4 regions of the Kineococcus sp. AC630 genome follow, and region 1 is predicted to be linked to each of the others. Evidence: riboswitches for the same ligand, from Rfam matches in the RefSeq annotation. Region 1 holds a riboswitch; each other region holds the start of a gene.
What was found. Region 1 has a riboswitch for S-adenosylmethionine ahead of AC0I8G_RS01185 (ABC transporter substrate-binding protein). Riboswitches for the same ligand answer to the same signal wherever they lie in the genome.

Region 1 (2,995 bases):
CCCGGCGGGTTTCGCCCCGATCTCCCGGCTCGACGACCTGCTCGGCGCCTACGAGGAACTCCTCGCCGCCTACGCGGCCGCGGGGGCGGAGTGGCTGCAGCTGGACGAACCGGCGCTGGTCAGCGACTCCGCGACGAACGGCGTCGAGGGTCTCGCCGACCTCGTCCGTCGCGCCTACGACCGCCTCGCGGCGCTCGAGGGCCGTCCGCGCCTGCTGGTCGCGACGCCCTACGGCGACCCGGGTGACCTCCTGGAACCCCTGGCCGCCACGGCGGTCGAGGGTCTCGCCCTCGACCTCGTCCGCGGCGCGACGCCGGCGCGTCCGGAACTGCTGCACGGCAAGACGGTCGTCGGCGGGGTCGTGGACGGTCACAACGTCTGGCGGGTCGACCTCGTCGAGGCGCTGGCCCGGCTGCGGACCCTCGAGGGTTCCGCCGCCCACGTCGTCGCGGGGACGTCCACCTCGCTGCTGCACGTCCCGCACGACGTGACCCGCGAGACCACCCTCGACGAGCGCCTGCGCGGCTGGCTCGCGTTCGCCGACCAGAAGGTCGCCGAGGTCGTCGTCCTGGGCAAGGCGCTGGGGGACGCAGCGGCGGTGCAGGAGGAACTGACCGCGTCGGCGCAGGCCCGGGCCGACCGCGTCGGCGCCCCCGGCGTGGTGCGTCCCGAGGTGCGCGACCGGCTCGGAGCGCTGACCCCGGAGGCCTTCGGGCGCAGCGACTACGCCGTGCGCCGCCTCGCCCAGGAACAGGCGCTGGGTCTGCCGGCGCTGCCGACGACGACGATCGGCTCGTTCCCGCAGACGGGCGAGATCCGCAAGGCGCGCGCCGCGTGGACGCGCGGAGACCTCGCGACGGCCGCCTACGAGGAGTTCCTCAAGGCGGAGATCGACCGCGTCGTGGACCTGCAGGAGGAACTGGGCCTCGACGTCGTCGTGCACGGGGAACCCGAGCGCAACGACATGGTCCAGTACTTCGCCGAGCAGCTCGACGGGTTCGCCGTCACCGCCCACGGCTGGGTCCAGTCCTACGGGTCGCGCTGCGTGCGCCCGCCCATCCTCTGGGGTGACGTCGTCCGTCCGGCGCCGATCACGGTGCCCTGGAGCCGGTACACGAAGACACGCACGACGAAGCCCGTCAAGGGCATGCTGACCGGCCCGGTGACGATCCTCGCCTGGTCCTTCGTCCGTGACGACCAGCCGCTGGGCGACACCGCCCGCCAGGTCGCCCTGGCGCTGCGCGACGAGGTCAGCGACCTCGAGGCCGCCGGCATCGGGATCGTCCAGGTCGACGAACCCGCTCTGCGGGAGCTGCTGCCCCTGCGCACCCAGGACCAGCCCGCCTACCTGGACTGGTCGGTGAACTCGTTCCGCCTGGCGACGGCCGGTGCCGCCGACGCGACGCAGATCCACACCCACCTCTGCTACTCGGAGTTCGGTGAGGTCATCGACGCGATCGACGGCCTCGACGCGGACGTCACGAGCATCGAGGCGGCACGCTCGCGCATGGAGGTCCTCGGCGACATCGCGCGGGCCGGTTTCGCGCGGGGCATCGGGCCGGGGGTCTACGACATCCACTCGCCGCGCGTTCCCTCGACCGAGGAGGTCGTCGGGTTGCTGCGCGCCGCCGTCGCCGCGGTCCCGGCCCGCCAGGTCTGGGTGAACCCGGACTGCGGCCTCAAGACCCGTGGCTACGCCGAGACCACCGAGTCGCTGCGCAACCTCGTCGAGGCCGCCCGCACCGTCCGCGCGGAACTCCCCGCGCACGCCGTCGCGACGAGCTGACGCCCCCGTCCGAGCGGATCCCCGCCGGACGCCAGCCGCCCTCCTGACCTCCCGAGGTCAGGAGGGCGGCGCTCGTTCGGCCCGGGTTCCCGCCGACCCGGCCGGGCGGGTTGAGATTCCGGCAGGGGGTCCCTATGATTCCTGCAGAACACCATCCAGAGCGGCTGAGAGACCTGGCTCGACGACGTCGCAGCAACCCCCCGGCAACGGGCGCGGGTGCTTCCGCCAGGAACGATGGAGGAGCGCAGTGAACAAGACGTCCCACGTCGCCGTCCTGAGGCGCATCGTCGACTTCTGCCTCACCGGTTCCACCGGCTGTCGCTGACCCAGCACCCCCGCTGACCGGGAACGTGCCGGTCACCCCGCGTCCCCGCCGCAGGCCGGACGTGTCTTCGACGTACCCCTCAGCCTGGAGAACCCTTGCGCACCCGCACGCCCTTGTCCGCCGTCGCCCTCGTCGCGTTGTTCGCCCTCACCGCCTGCGGTGGCGGGAGCCAGGACGACGGCAGTGCCGCCGCCGACGGTGAACCCGTCGCCGGCGGGAACCTCACCTTCGCCATCCAGGTCGACTCCGGCTGCATCGACCCGCAGCAGGTCGGCAACAACGACGCCCTGAACGTCGGTCGCCAGCTCGTCGACTCCCTCACGGTCCAGGACCTCGACGGTCAGGTCCAGCCGTGGCTGGCCCAGAGCTGGGAGGTCAGCCCCGACGCGAGGACGTTCACGTTCCACCTGCGTGAGGGCGCCACGTTCTCCGACGGGACGCCGCTCGACTCCGCGGCGGTCAAGGCGAACCTCGACGGCATCGTCGCGCTCGGGGCGAAGGCGTCGTTGGCCTCGGCCTACCTCGCGGGCTACACCGGGACGCAGACGCCGGACGCGCGAACGGCCGTCGTGACGTTCTCGCAGCCGAGCGCACAGTTCCTGCAGGCGACGTCGACGATGAGCCTCGGTCTGCTCTCCGTCGCCACGACCACCGCGGATCCCGCGACTCGTTGCGACGGAACGACTCTCGTCGGATCCGGTCCCTTCGTGGTCGGGAAGTACACGAAGGACAGCGAGGTCGTGCTGAAGAAGCGCACCGGCTACGCCTGGGCCCCGACGGGTTCGAAGCACAGTGGTGACGCCTACCTCGACACGATCACCTACCAGGTGGTCCCCGAGGCGAGCGTGCGCACCGGGTCGCTGCAGTCGGGTCAGATCGACGCG
Region 2 (2,995 bases), on a different contig from region 1:
AGGGCGACGAGGACGACGATGGTCGCGATCATCACGGCGTGGTCGAAGCGCTGGTACCCGTAGGTGATGGCGAGGTAGCCGACCCCGGGGGCGCCGATCGTCCCGGCGATGGCCGAGTACTCGATCATCGCGATGGTGTTGATGGTGAGGCCGCCGATGATCGAGGGCAGCGCCTCGGAGAGTTGCACGCTCGTGATGACCTGCAGCGGAGAGGCTCCCGAGGCCTTCGCGACGGCGACCACCGACGGGGGTACCGAGCGCAGCGAGTTCTCCACGATGCGGGCGAAGAACGCGGTGCCGGCCAGGACCATGGGCACGACGGCCGCCCGGATGCCGATGTTCGTACCCGTGACGAACCGGGTGAACGGCACGAGCGCCGCCATCAGCACGAGGAACGGCAGGGACCGCCCGGTGCTGACCACCCAGCCGAGGACGCGGTGGGCCGGGCGGTTCTCCAGCAACCCGTCCGGGGCGAGGTTGTGCAGCAGGACCCCCAGCGGGACCCCGAGCAGCACGACCAGGGCCATGACGATGCCGACCATCAGCAGCGTGTCGCCGAGGGCGGGCAGGACGAGCGCCGGGATCTCTGGCAGGGGCGTGTCCAGGTTCGAGGCCAGCGGGAGGGCGGCGGGGCTCACGGGACCAGCTCCAGGGTCGAGGGCACCTCGGCGGCGCGGGCGTGCAGCCCCCGTCGCTCGAGGGCGGCGATCAGCAGCGCGGGGTCCACCGAGTCCGGGACGCCGAGGGTGGCGTGCCCGACGGTCCGCCCCGTGACGGCACTCACGGAGGCGCCGAGCAGGGCGAGGTCGTGGCCGAGTTCGCGGGCCGTGCTGGTCAGCCAGTCCGCCGGCACGTCGTCGCCGCGGTAGTGCACCGTCCAGGTGACGAGCCGGGGATCGGTGGCGACCGCCCGTCGGGGCAGCAGCGCGGCCCCGACCGGCGACCCCGGGTCGCGCAGGACGTCCAGCAGGAGCGCCGACTCGACGATGCGGCCGTGCTCGAGTCGGGCCACGGAGTCCGCGACCTCGACGACCGTGTCCATCTCGTGGGTGATGAACAGGATGGACAGCCCGAGGTCGTCGCGCAGTTCGCGCAGCAGCGCCACGATCGAGGCCGTCGAGCGCGGGTCCAGCCCGGAGGTCGCCTCGTCGGAGAGCAGCACGCTCGGACGCAGAGCCAGGGCGCGGGCGATCCCGACGCGCTGGCGCTGCCCGCCGGAGAGCTCGTGCGGGTAGCGCCCGGCCAGGTCGGCCAGACCCACCCGTTCCAGCAGCTCGGCGACCCGGGCGCGCCGCTCGCGGGGGACGACCCCGAGGTAGCGCAACGGGAGTTCGACGTTCTGGGCGGCGGTGCGCCGGGTCTGCAGCCCGTCGGACTGGAAGATCGTGCCGATGCGGCGACGGGCTTCGCGCAGCCGTCCCTCCCCGAGGTGGGTGAGGTCCTGGCCGCCGACGAGCACGGAACCCGACGTGGGCCGGGTCAGCAGGGTCACGCACTGGGCGAGGGTGCTCTTGCCGGCCCCGCTCGGCCCGACGACGGCGGTGATGCTGCCGGCGGGGACGAGCAGGTCGAGGCGGTCCAGGACGGTGGTGCTCCCGTAGGTCTTGGTGAGCTGTCTCAGCTCGATCATGGCTCGATCACGTCGTCTCCAGGGCGGCGTGGGGCGCGCGAGGGCGCGGCGGGGGAGCGTCGGGCGGACCGGCGCAGGGGGGACCGCCGGACGGGGTGGCCCGGGGTGTTCAGCAGGGAGTGCGGACGCTCAGCGTCGACAGGTCTGGTGGGACACGTGCGTCTCCTTCAACGTCCTTACCCGCGACACCCGCGGGTCGGGTCATCACCCGGAGCACCCCACGACGGAAGGAGGGTTGCCGACCAGCGAGCCGGGGCTTCGCGCTGGCACTCATGACCTGATTCGACAGTGACAGCCGAACCGGGGTCCGTCAAGCGGTTCGGGAAGGTACCGGATATCCGCACCCGGCTTCGAAATCGTTCGTGCGCAACGGCTTGCGCCGGACCCCTCCGGTGCCGGGCCGACCCGAGTCGCTGCGGGGCCGCCGACGAGGCGTTACAGTTCGCAGGACCATCCAGAGCGGCCGAGAGATCTGGCTCGACGACGCCGCAGCAACCCGAGCCCGGGTGCTACCGCCAGGACCGATGGAGGAGCACCACCATGTCCGTGAACGAGCCCCTGAAGTTCGCCTACTGGGTCCCGAACGTGTCGGGCGGCCTGGTCGTCTCCACGATCGAGCAGCGCACCAGCCACGACCCGGCCTACAACGTCGCCGTCGCCCAGGCCGCCGAACGCGTCGGTTTCGAGTACGCCCTGACCCAGGTCCGCTACCTCGCCTCCTACGGGGCGGACGCGCAGCACGAGTCGACGTCGTTCTCCCTCGCCCTGCTGCTGGCGACGCAGAAGCTCAAGGTCATCGCCGCGGTGCACCCCTTCTTCTGGCACCCCGGGGTCCTCGCGAAGTTCGCCGCGACCACCCAGGAACTCACCGACAACCGCCTCGCGCTGAACGTCGTCTCCGGCTGGTTCAAGAACGAGGCGACCCAGCTCGGGGTCACCTGGCACGAGCACGACGACCGCTACCGCCAGTCGGAGGAGTTCATCGCCCTGCTGCGCGGGGTGTGGACCGAGGACGGTTACAGCCAGCAGGGTGAGTTCTTCAACGCCGAGGACATCACCTTCCGCCCGCAGCCCAAGGTGCAGCCGGAACTGTTCCAGGGCGGCAACTCGACGGCCGCGCAGGCGATGGCCGGCCGGGTCAGCGACTGGTACTTCATGAACGGCAAGTCGATCGCCGCCGCCGCCGCCGGGGTGCGCGAGGTCAGCGCCCTCGCCGCCGGCAACGGCCGCTTGGTGCGGTTCGGCCTCAACGGTTTCGCCGTCGTCCGCGACACCCGCGACGAGGCCGAGGCCGTCCTCGAGGAGATCATCGCCAAGGCCGACCGCACCAAGGTCGAAGGTTTCGGCGCCGCCGTCCAGGAGGCC
Region 3 (2,995 bases), on a different contig from region 1:
GCGGGGGTGGTGCCGTACCCGGTGGGCAGGACCACCAGGGCTTCGGCCGTGGTGGCGGAGCGGGGGCCGGGGACCTGGACCCGCCAGACCCTCCCGTCGTAGCCGTCGAGACGGACGGGGGCGGCCTCGGACGCCTGGGCGGTGGCCGACCCGCTGGCCTGCGTGGTCGTGACCACCTGCTGCGTCCCGAGGAGGTCCGCCCAGTCCGAGAACAGCCCGAACTGGGCGTTGACGACGAGGAAGACGGCCATGAGGACGCTCACGTTGACCCCGAGCAGGGCCACCGAGCGTCCCAGGAGGGCGAGGAACCCCCGCCGGGCCAGTCCCCGCCAGCAGACGACCAGCGCCACCGTGGCCACCACTGCGACGCCGATGGCGATCCACCTCGTCAGCGGATCGTCGAGACCCACCCCACACCCCCCGTGCCAGAACCGGCGCGTGGTGCGCCGGGACCACCATGGGTCACCACAGGCGGGGACGTGCCCTCTCTCAGCGATCTCCCGGCGAACCGGCAGCACCCTCCGAGCCTGCGAGCACGTCCAGCACGGCGTCCGCGATGGCCCGGTGCCCGGCGGCGTCGGGGTGGTCGCCGTCCGCGGCGAGCAGCGTCGTCGGGTCGCCGGTCCCGTCCGGGCCGTGGAACACCGGGCGCAGGTCCACGAAGAGCGCCTCGCTGCCCACCGCGACGGCGAGGCGGTCGTCGAAGGCGTCGGTGAGGGCGACCTGGTCGTGCAGCTCGGCGGGGGTGTACTCCTGCCGGGCGACCGCACCGTCCAGCCCGACCGCCCAGTAGTCGAGGACGACGACCCGGGCTCCGGTGGCGGTGAGCTCGTCGACGGTCCCCGCCAGCGTCGCCACCACCCGCTCGATCGTCGCGTCGGTGTCGACGGCCCCGGCGGTGGAGGTGGCGAGGTCGACCTGCTGCACGAGGTCGTTGGCCCCGGCCTGCAGGAGCACGACGTCCGGCGCACCGAGTCGGGGTCCCTCGTCCGCCGCGAGCCGGCGCAGGACGGAGTCGACGTCGGTCGACGTCGCCCCGCCGCTGGCCCGCTGCACCACGTCGGCCCCGCCTGCGGGCGCGAGACCGTCGGCGACCAGGTCCGGGAAGGGGGTGCAGCCGCAGACGTCTCCCGCCGGCACGGAGTCGCCCAGGGACAGCAGGCGCAGGGGCGCGGAGGACGAGGCGGCGTCGTCCGGCCCGGCGCAGGCGGCCGCGCAGACGGCCAGCAGGAGGGCGACGGTCCGGGAGGTGCGTGGGGAGCGGGCCCACGGGAAGCTCACCCGCCCACTGTGGCACCGGCTCGCGCCCCGCGCCCGGGACCGGGTCCCGGTTTGCCTGGCGCGCGCCCCCGTCGTAGGTTCGCCCCAGCCATCCAGAGCGACCGAGAGACCTGGCTCGTCGACGTCGCAGCAACCACCCCGCGGGGAAGGTGCTACCGCCAGGACCGATGGGAGAACCGTTCTGTGAGCACCGTGCACGACACCGTCCTCGCGACGCCCAGCGAACCCCTCGTCCGCCGCCGGGCGGCGCTGGGGAGCTTCGTCGGCACCACCATCGAGTGGTACGACTACTACCTCTACGGCACGGCCGCGGCGATCGTCCTCGGCCCGCTGTTCTTCCCGAACGTCGGTGGCGCCGTCGGCGTGATCGCCGCGTTCGCCACCTACGCCGTGGGTTTCGCCGCCCGACCCCTCGGCGGTGCGGTGGCCGGTCACATCGGCGACCGGGTGGGCCGCAAGGCGGTCCTCGTGGCCTCGTTGCTGGTCATGGGGATCTCCACGGCGGCCATCGGTCTGCTCCCCACCCACGACCGGATCGGGGTGTGGGCCCCGGTCCTGCTGGTCGCGGCGCGGCTGCTGCAGGGTTTCTCGGCCGGGGGTGAGTGGGGCGGGGCCGTCCTGCTGTCCGTCGAGCACGCCCCCACCGGCCGGCGCGGTCTGTTCGGCGCGATCCCGCAGATGGGTTCCGCGGCCGGCATGGTCCTGGCCAGCGGGGGTTTCTGGCTCACCCGCACCCTGACCTCGAGCGAGGACTTCCTCGCCTGGGGGTGGCGGATCCCCTTCCTGGCCAGCGCCGTGCTCGTCGTCGTCGGGTTGGTCATCCGCCTCAAGGTCACCGACTCCCCGGCGTTCACCGCGCTGCGCGAAGCCGACGCGACGTCGCGCCGACCGGTCGCCGAGGTGCTGGCGACGAACAAGCGCGGGGTGTTCCTGACGACCGGCATGCGGTTGGGCCAGAACGGCGCCTACGTCCTCTACACGGTGTTCGCGCTGAACTACCTGACCAACCACGTGCGCGAGGACGGGGCCGACGTCGGTCTGCTCGCCGTCCTCGTCGCCTCGGTCATCAGCCTCGCCGCCACGCCGTTGTGGGGTCTGCTCTCGGACCGGGTGGGCCGCAAACCCGTCTACCTGTTCGGGTCGGTCCTCACCGCGGTGTTCACGGTGCCCGCGTTCCTGCTGCTGGACACGGGGTCGACCGTCCTGATCGTGGGCGCGATGGTCATCGCGATCAACCTCGGTCACGACAGCCAGTACGGCGCTCAGGGCGCCTTCTTCGCCGAGCAGTTCGACAGCCGCACCCGCTACAGCGGTGCGTCCCTCGGGTACTCGATCGGCGCGGTCCTCGGCGGCGGTCTGACCCCGCTCATCGCGGCGTCCCTGCTGGCCGCGGGGAACGGTTCGCCCTGGATCGTCGCGGGGTACCTGAGCTTCCTCGCCGTCCTCACCACCATCGCGGCCGCGCTCACCCGCGAGACCGCGCACCGACCTCTGGAGGGACTGTCCCGTTGAGCCCGACACCGTTGCGCCTCAACGCCTTCGCCATGGCCTGCGTCGGCCACCAGGCCGCGGGGCTGTGGTCGCGACCGGAGGACCACAGCGCGGACTACCGGACCCTCGCCCACTGGACGAACCTCGCCCGCCTCCTCGAGCGCGGGGGTTTCGACGCGCTGTTCCTCGCCGACGTCCTCGGCACCTACGACGTCCACGGGGG
Region 4 (2,995 bases), on a different contig from region 1:
GAAGCGCTTGGAGACGTTCTCCAGGCTGACGAGGGTCTTCACTTGCCCTTCGCGGCCTTCGCGTCGGCCTCGACGGTGGCGAGGTCGGCCTGCAGGTCCGCGGCGCTGCGGTCGGAGACGACCGCGTTCGGGTAGTCCTTGGCGAACACCGTCTGCACGGCGGGGTCCTGGAAGAGGGCCGCGAGCTTCAGGTAGGTCTCGTTGTCCTTGTCCTTCGCCCGCGCGGCGAAGATGTTGACGTAGGGCGCGGCCGAGGGGTCGGACGGGTCGTCCTTGGCGATGACGTCGGTCTCCGGCAGCTTGGCGCTCGTCGCGTAGTTCACGTTGACGATCGCGGCGGCGACCGAACCGCTCTGCAGCGCGCCGGCGGTCTGCGAGGCGTCGACGGCGGTGACGTCGACCTTCTTCGTCTCGATGTCGTCGATCGAGGAGAAGGCGTTGCCGCCGTCCTTGAGGGTCAGCAGACCGGCCGACTGCAGCACCAGCAGGCCGCGGGCCTGGTTGATGTCGTCGTTCGGGATGGCGACCTTCGCGCCCTCGGGGAGTTCGGACGGGCTCTTCGCCGTGGTCGAGTACAGCGGCAGCGGGTAGATCGCGGTCGCACCGATGGGCTGCAGGTCGTCCCCGGCGGTGACGTCGTAGTTCGCGAGGTACTGGATGTGCTGGAACTGGTTGAGGTCGACCTCGCCCTGCGACAGCGCCGGGTTCGGCAGGCTGTAGTCGGAGAAGTTGACCAGGTCGACCGTCACGTTCAGCTTCGACTTCGCCAGGCCCACGTACGTCTTCCAGTAGTCCAGCGACTTGTCGGCCACGCCGATCTTCACGGTCTGGGCCGGGGCGGAACCGGCGGCGGCGGTCGTCGCGGTGTCGTCCTTGCGGGTCCCGAGGACGACGGCGACGATCACCACGACCACGACGACGACGGCGGCGACGATCCCGATGAGGAGGCCGCGGCGCTTCGGCTTGTCGGGCAGGGCGGGGGCGGGGCTGGACACGGTGGCACTCCGGTGGTCGAACGGCGGGCGCGCGGCTCGCAGCACCCCGTGATCGACGACGTGCGTTGCTCCGCGCTTGCCGGACGGGGTCGTCCGGCCTGGTCTTCACCTGGGGCACCCCGCCGCGGGGGAGGGTTGCCGGACAACGAGCCAGGGCTTGTCGCTGTCACTCATGACCGTGGGGGAACCGTAGGTTCCCGTCGTCGAACCCGTCAAATCGCCCCCGCGCGCCGGTGATCAGCCCGGCCGCGGGACCGCCCGCGTCTCAGCGCAGGCGTTCGGTCACGCCGCACCGCCGTCACCGGGTCGGCTCAGGACGTGGGGGAGGACGACGGCCTGCGCGGCGACGGTGCGCCCGTCCGTCGTGGTGATCGAGGGACTGCCGTGGAGGACGTAGCCCTCCGCCAGGGCCGCCGTGACCTTCTCGCAGAAGGATCGGTCGTCGGGGCCGGTCAGCAGCCGGTACGTCAGCTTCTCGTCGCTCACGCGTCCAGACTATTCGCGCCCAGAGCGTCGCGGGCGTCCTGCAGGCTCAGCAGGCCCAGGGCGACGTCCGCCAGCGCGTCGCCGAGCTTCTTGTGGTTGGCCCGGGCCCAGCGCTTCCCGTCGTAGTCGGTGGTCGTGCGGCGCAGTGCCTCGAGGCTCGCGCGCAGGTCGCGGTCGAGACGTTCGCGCAGTTCCCCGTCCGTGGGCGTCTCAGGGCGCAGCGCCTCGCCGTCGCCGTTGCGCAGCTGCAGGAGCGCCTCGTGGTCCAGGCCCTCCTCCCGGGCCCAGAACCGCACCGGCCGTTCGACCAGGTGGTTCCACACCGGGGCCTGCGCGGACCGGAAGAGGACCTGGACGGGGCTCTTCGCCAGTCCGGACGCGTTGAGCCAGAACTCACCGGCCTGCGGTCGGCTGAAGAGCGCGCACTCGTCCTCGGGGAGGTCGACGACGACGGCGACCCGGACGAACGCCGGGTCCTCGCTGTCCTGCTGCGGCCCGAGCAGGGCGCCGAAGACCCACGCCTCCTCGGCGCGGAAGAGGTGCAGCTCGGCGGGCAACGAGTTCGCGTGCTCGCACCCCTGGGCGACGTCGGCGAGCTTGCTGACGGCAGTGGTCCACTTCACGGCAGCATCTTCGCGGGTGTTGCGGGGCCGGCCCCGCGGGGGCCTAAGCTCGCCCGGTGGATTCGACCGAACTGAGGGCCCTGCAGAAGCCGTTGAAGGACGCCTACCGCGAGGACCCGGCCAAGGCGCTGGTTCCCGCGAAGGCCGTGGCGGTGCTGGACGGGCAGTCCATCGGCGTGTCGGTCGACGGGTTCGCGGGCACCACCCGCGCCGGGCTGCACCCCGCCGCCGGGGGCGACGGGACCGAGGCGTGCTCCGCCGACATGCTCTGCGAGGCCGTCGCGGCCTGCGCCGGCGTGACCCTGCGCAGCGTGGCCACCGCCATGGGCGTGGAGCTGCGCAACGCGTCGGTGACCGCCGAGGCGCACTGGGACGCCCGCGGCACGCTCGGCGTCTCGCGCGAGGTGCCCGTGGGCATCACCGACGTCACCCTGACCTTCACGTTCACCTCCGACGCCGACGAGGCGACCGAGGCCAAGATGATCTCGCTGGCCGAGCGCTACTGCGTCATCGCCCAGACCCTGCAGACCCCGCCCAAGGTCTCCGTCCAGCGCGGCTGAGCTCTGCCGGGAGGGATCGTTGACTCCACGGTCCCACTCTGCGGGACCGTGGAGTCAACGATCCCCCCGCGACGAGCGTCAGGCGCGCTCCTCCTGGAGGGCGACGGCGCGGCGCCCGCCCAGGACGACGGCGGCGAAGCCGAGGACGAAGGCGATGACCACGCCGAGGCCGGCGTAGGCCCAGTTGCTGTCCCAGTAGCCGTCCTCGCCACCGGCTGGCGGCACCCGGTGGGCCAGGTCGAGGGGGGCGAGGAGGTAGCCCTGCCAGGACAGCCACGACACCGAGCTCGAGACCAGACCCCAACCGATGAGGGTCGCGACGACCATGGTG

Region 2: linked by a shared signal. The riboswitch ahead of AC0I8G_RS02865 (methionine ABC transporter ATP-binding protein) and the one ahead of AC0I8G_RS01185 (ABC transporter substrate-binding protein) in region 1 are both predicted to bind S-adenosylmethionine.
Region 3: linked by a shared signal. The riboswitch ahead of AC0I8G_RS01985 (MFS transporter) and the one ahead of AC0I8G_RS01185 (ABC transporter substrate-binding protein) in region 1 are both predicted to bind S-adenosylmethionine.
Region 4: linked by a shared signal. The riboswitch ahead of AC0I8G_RS14300 (MetQ/NlpA family ABC transporter substrate-binding protein) and the one ahead of AC0I8G_RS01185 (ABC transporter substrate-binding protein) in region 1 are both predicted to bind S-adenosylmethionine.

The regions. Positions count from the first base shown of each region.
Region 1 is NZ_CEEDMJ010000001.1:249,365-252,359, reverse strand. Features, by position in the region: gene metE (5-methyltetrahydropteroyltriglutamate--homocysteine S-methyltransferase) at 1-1,786, shown strand, start outside; SAM riboswitch class I at 1,935-2,027, shown strand; gene AC0I8G_RS01185 (ABC transporter substrate-binding protein) at 2,207-2,995, shown strand, end outside.
Region 2 is NZ_CEEDMJ010000002.1:190,647-193,641, forward strand. Features, by position in the region: gene AC0I8G_RS02860 (methionine ABC transporter permease) at 1-638, opposite strand, end outside; gene AC0I8G_RS02865 (methionine ABC transporter ATP-binding protein) at 635-1,630, opposite strand; SAM riboswitch class IV at 1,798-1,908, opposite strand; SAM riboswitch class I at 2,078-2,161, shown strand; gene sfnG (dimethylsulfone monooxygenase SfnG) at 2,171-2,995, shown strand, end outside.
Region 3 is NZ_CEEDMJ010000002.1:27,867-30,861, forward strand. Features, by position in the region: gene AC0I8G_RS01975 (alpha/beta hydrolase) at 1-410, opposite strand, end outside; gene AC0I8G_RS01980 (SGNH/GDSL hydrolase family protein) at 490-1,281, opposite strand; SAM riboswitch class I at 1,367-1,455, shown strand; gene AC0I8G_RS01985 (MFS transporter) at 1,465-2,793, shown strand; gene AC0I8G_RS01990 (LLM class flavin-dependent oxidoreductase) at 2,790-2,995, shown strand, end outside.
Region 4 is NZ_CEEDMJ010000012.1:111,333-114,327, reverse strand. Features, by position in the region: gene AC0I8G_RS14305 (methionine ABC transporter ATP-binding protein) at 1-42, opposite strand, end outside; gene AC0I8G_RS14300 (MetQ/NlpA family ABC transporter substrate-binding protein) at 39-995, opposite strand; SAM riboswitch class IV at 1,063-1,173, opposite strand; gene AC0I8G_RS14295 (DUF1737 domain-containing protein) at 1,278-1,481, opposite strand; gene AC0I8G_RS14290 (DUF7711 family protein) at 1,478-2,104, opposite strand; gene AC0I8G_RS14285 (OsmC family protein) at 2,161-2,664, shown strand; gene AC0I8G_RS14280 (purine-cytosine permease family protein) at 2,743-2,995, opposite strand, start outside.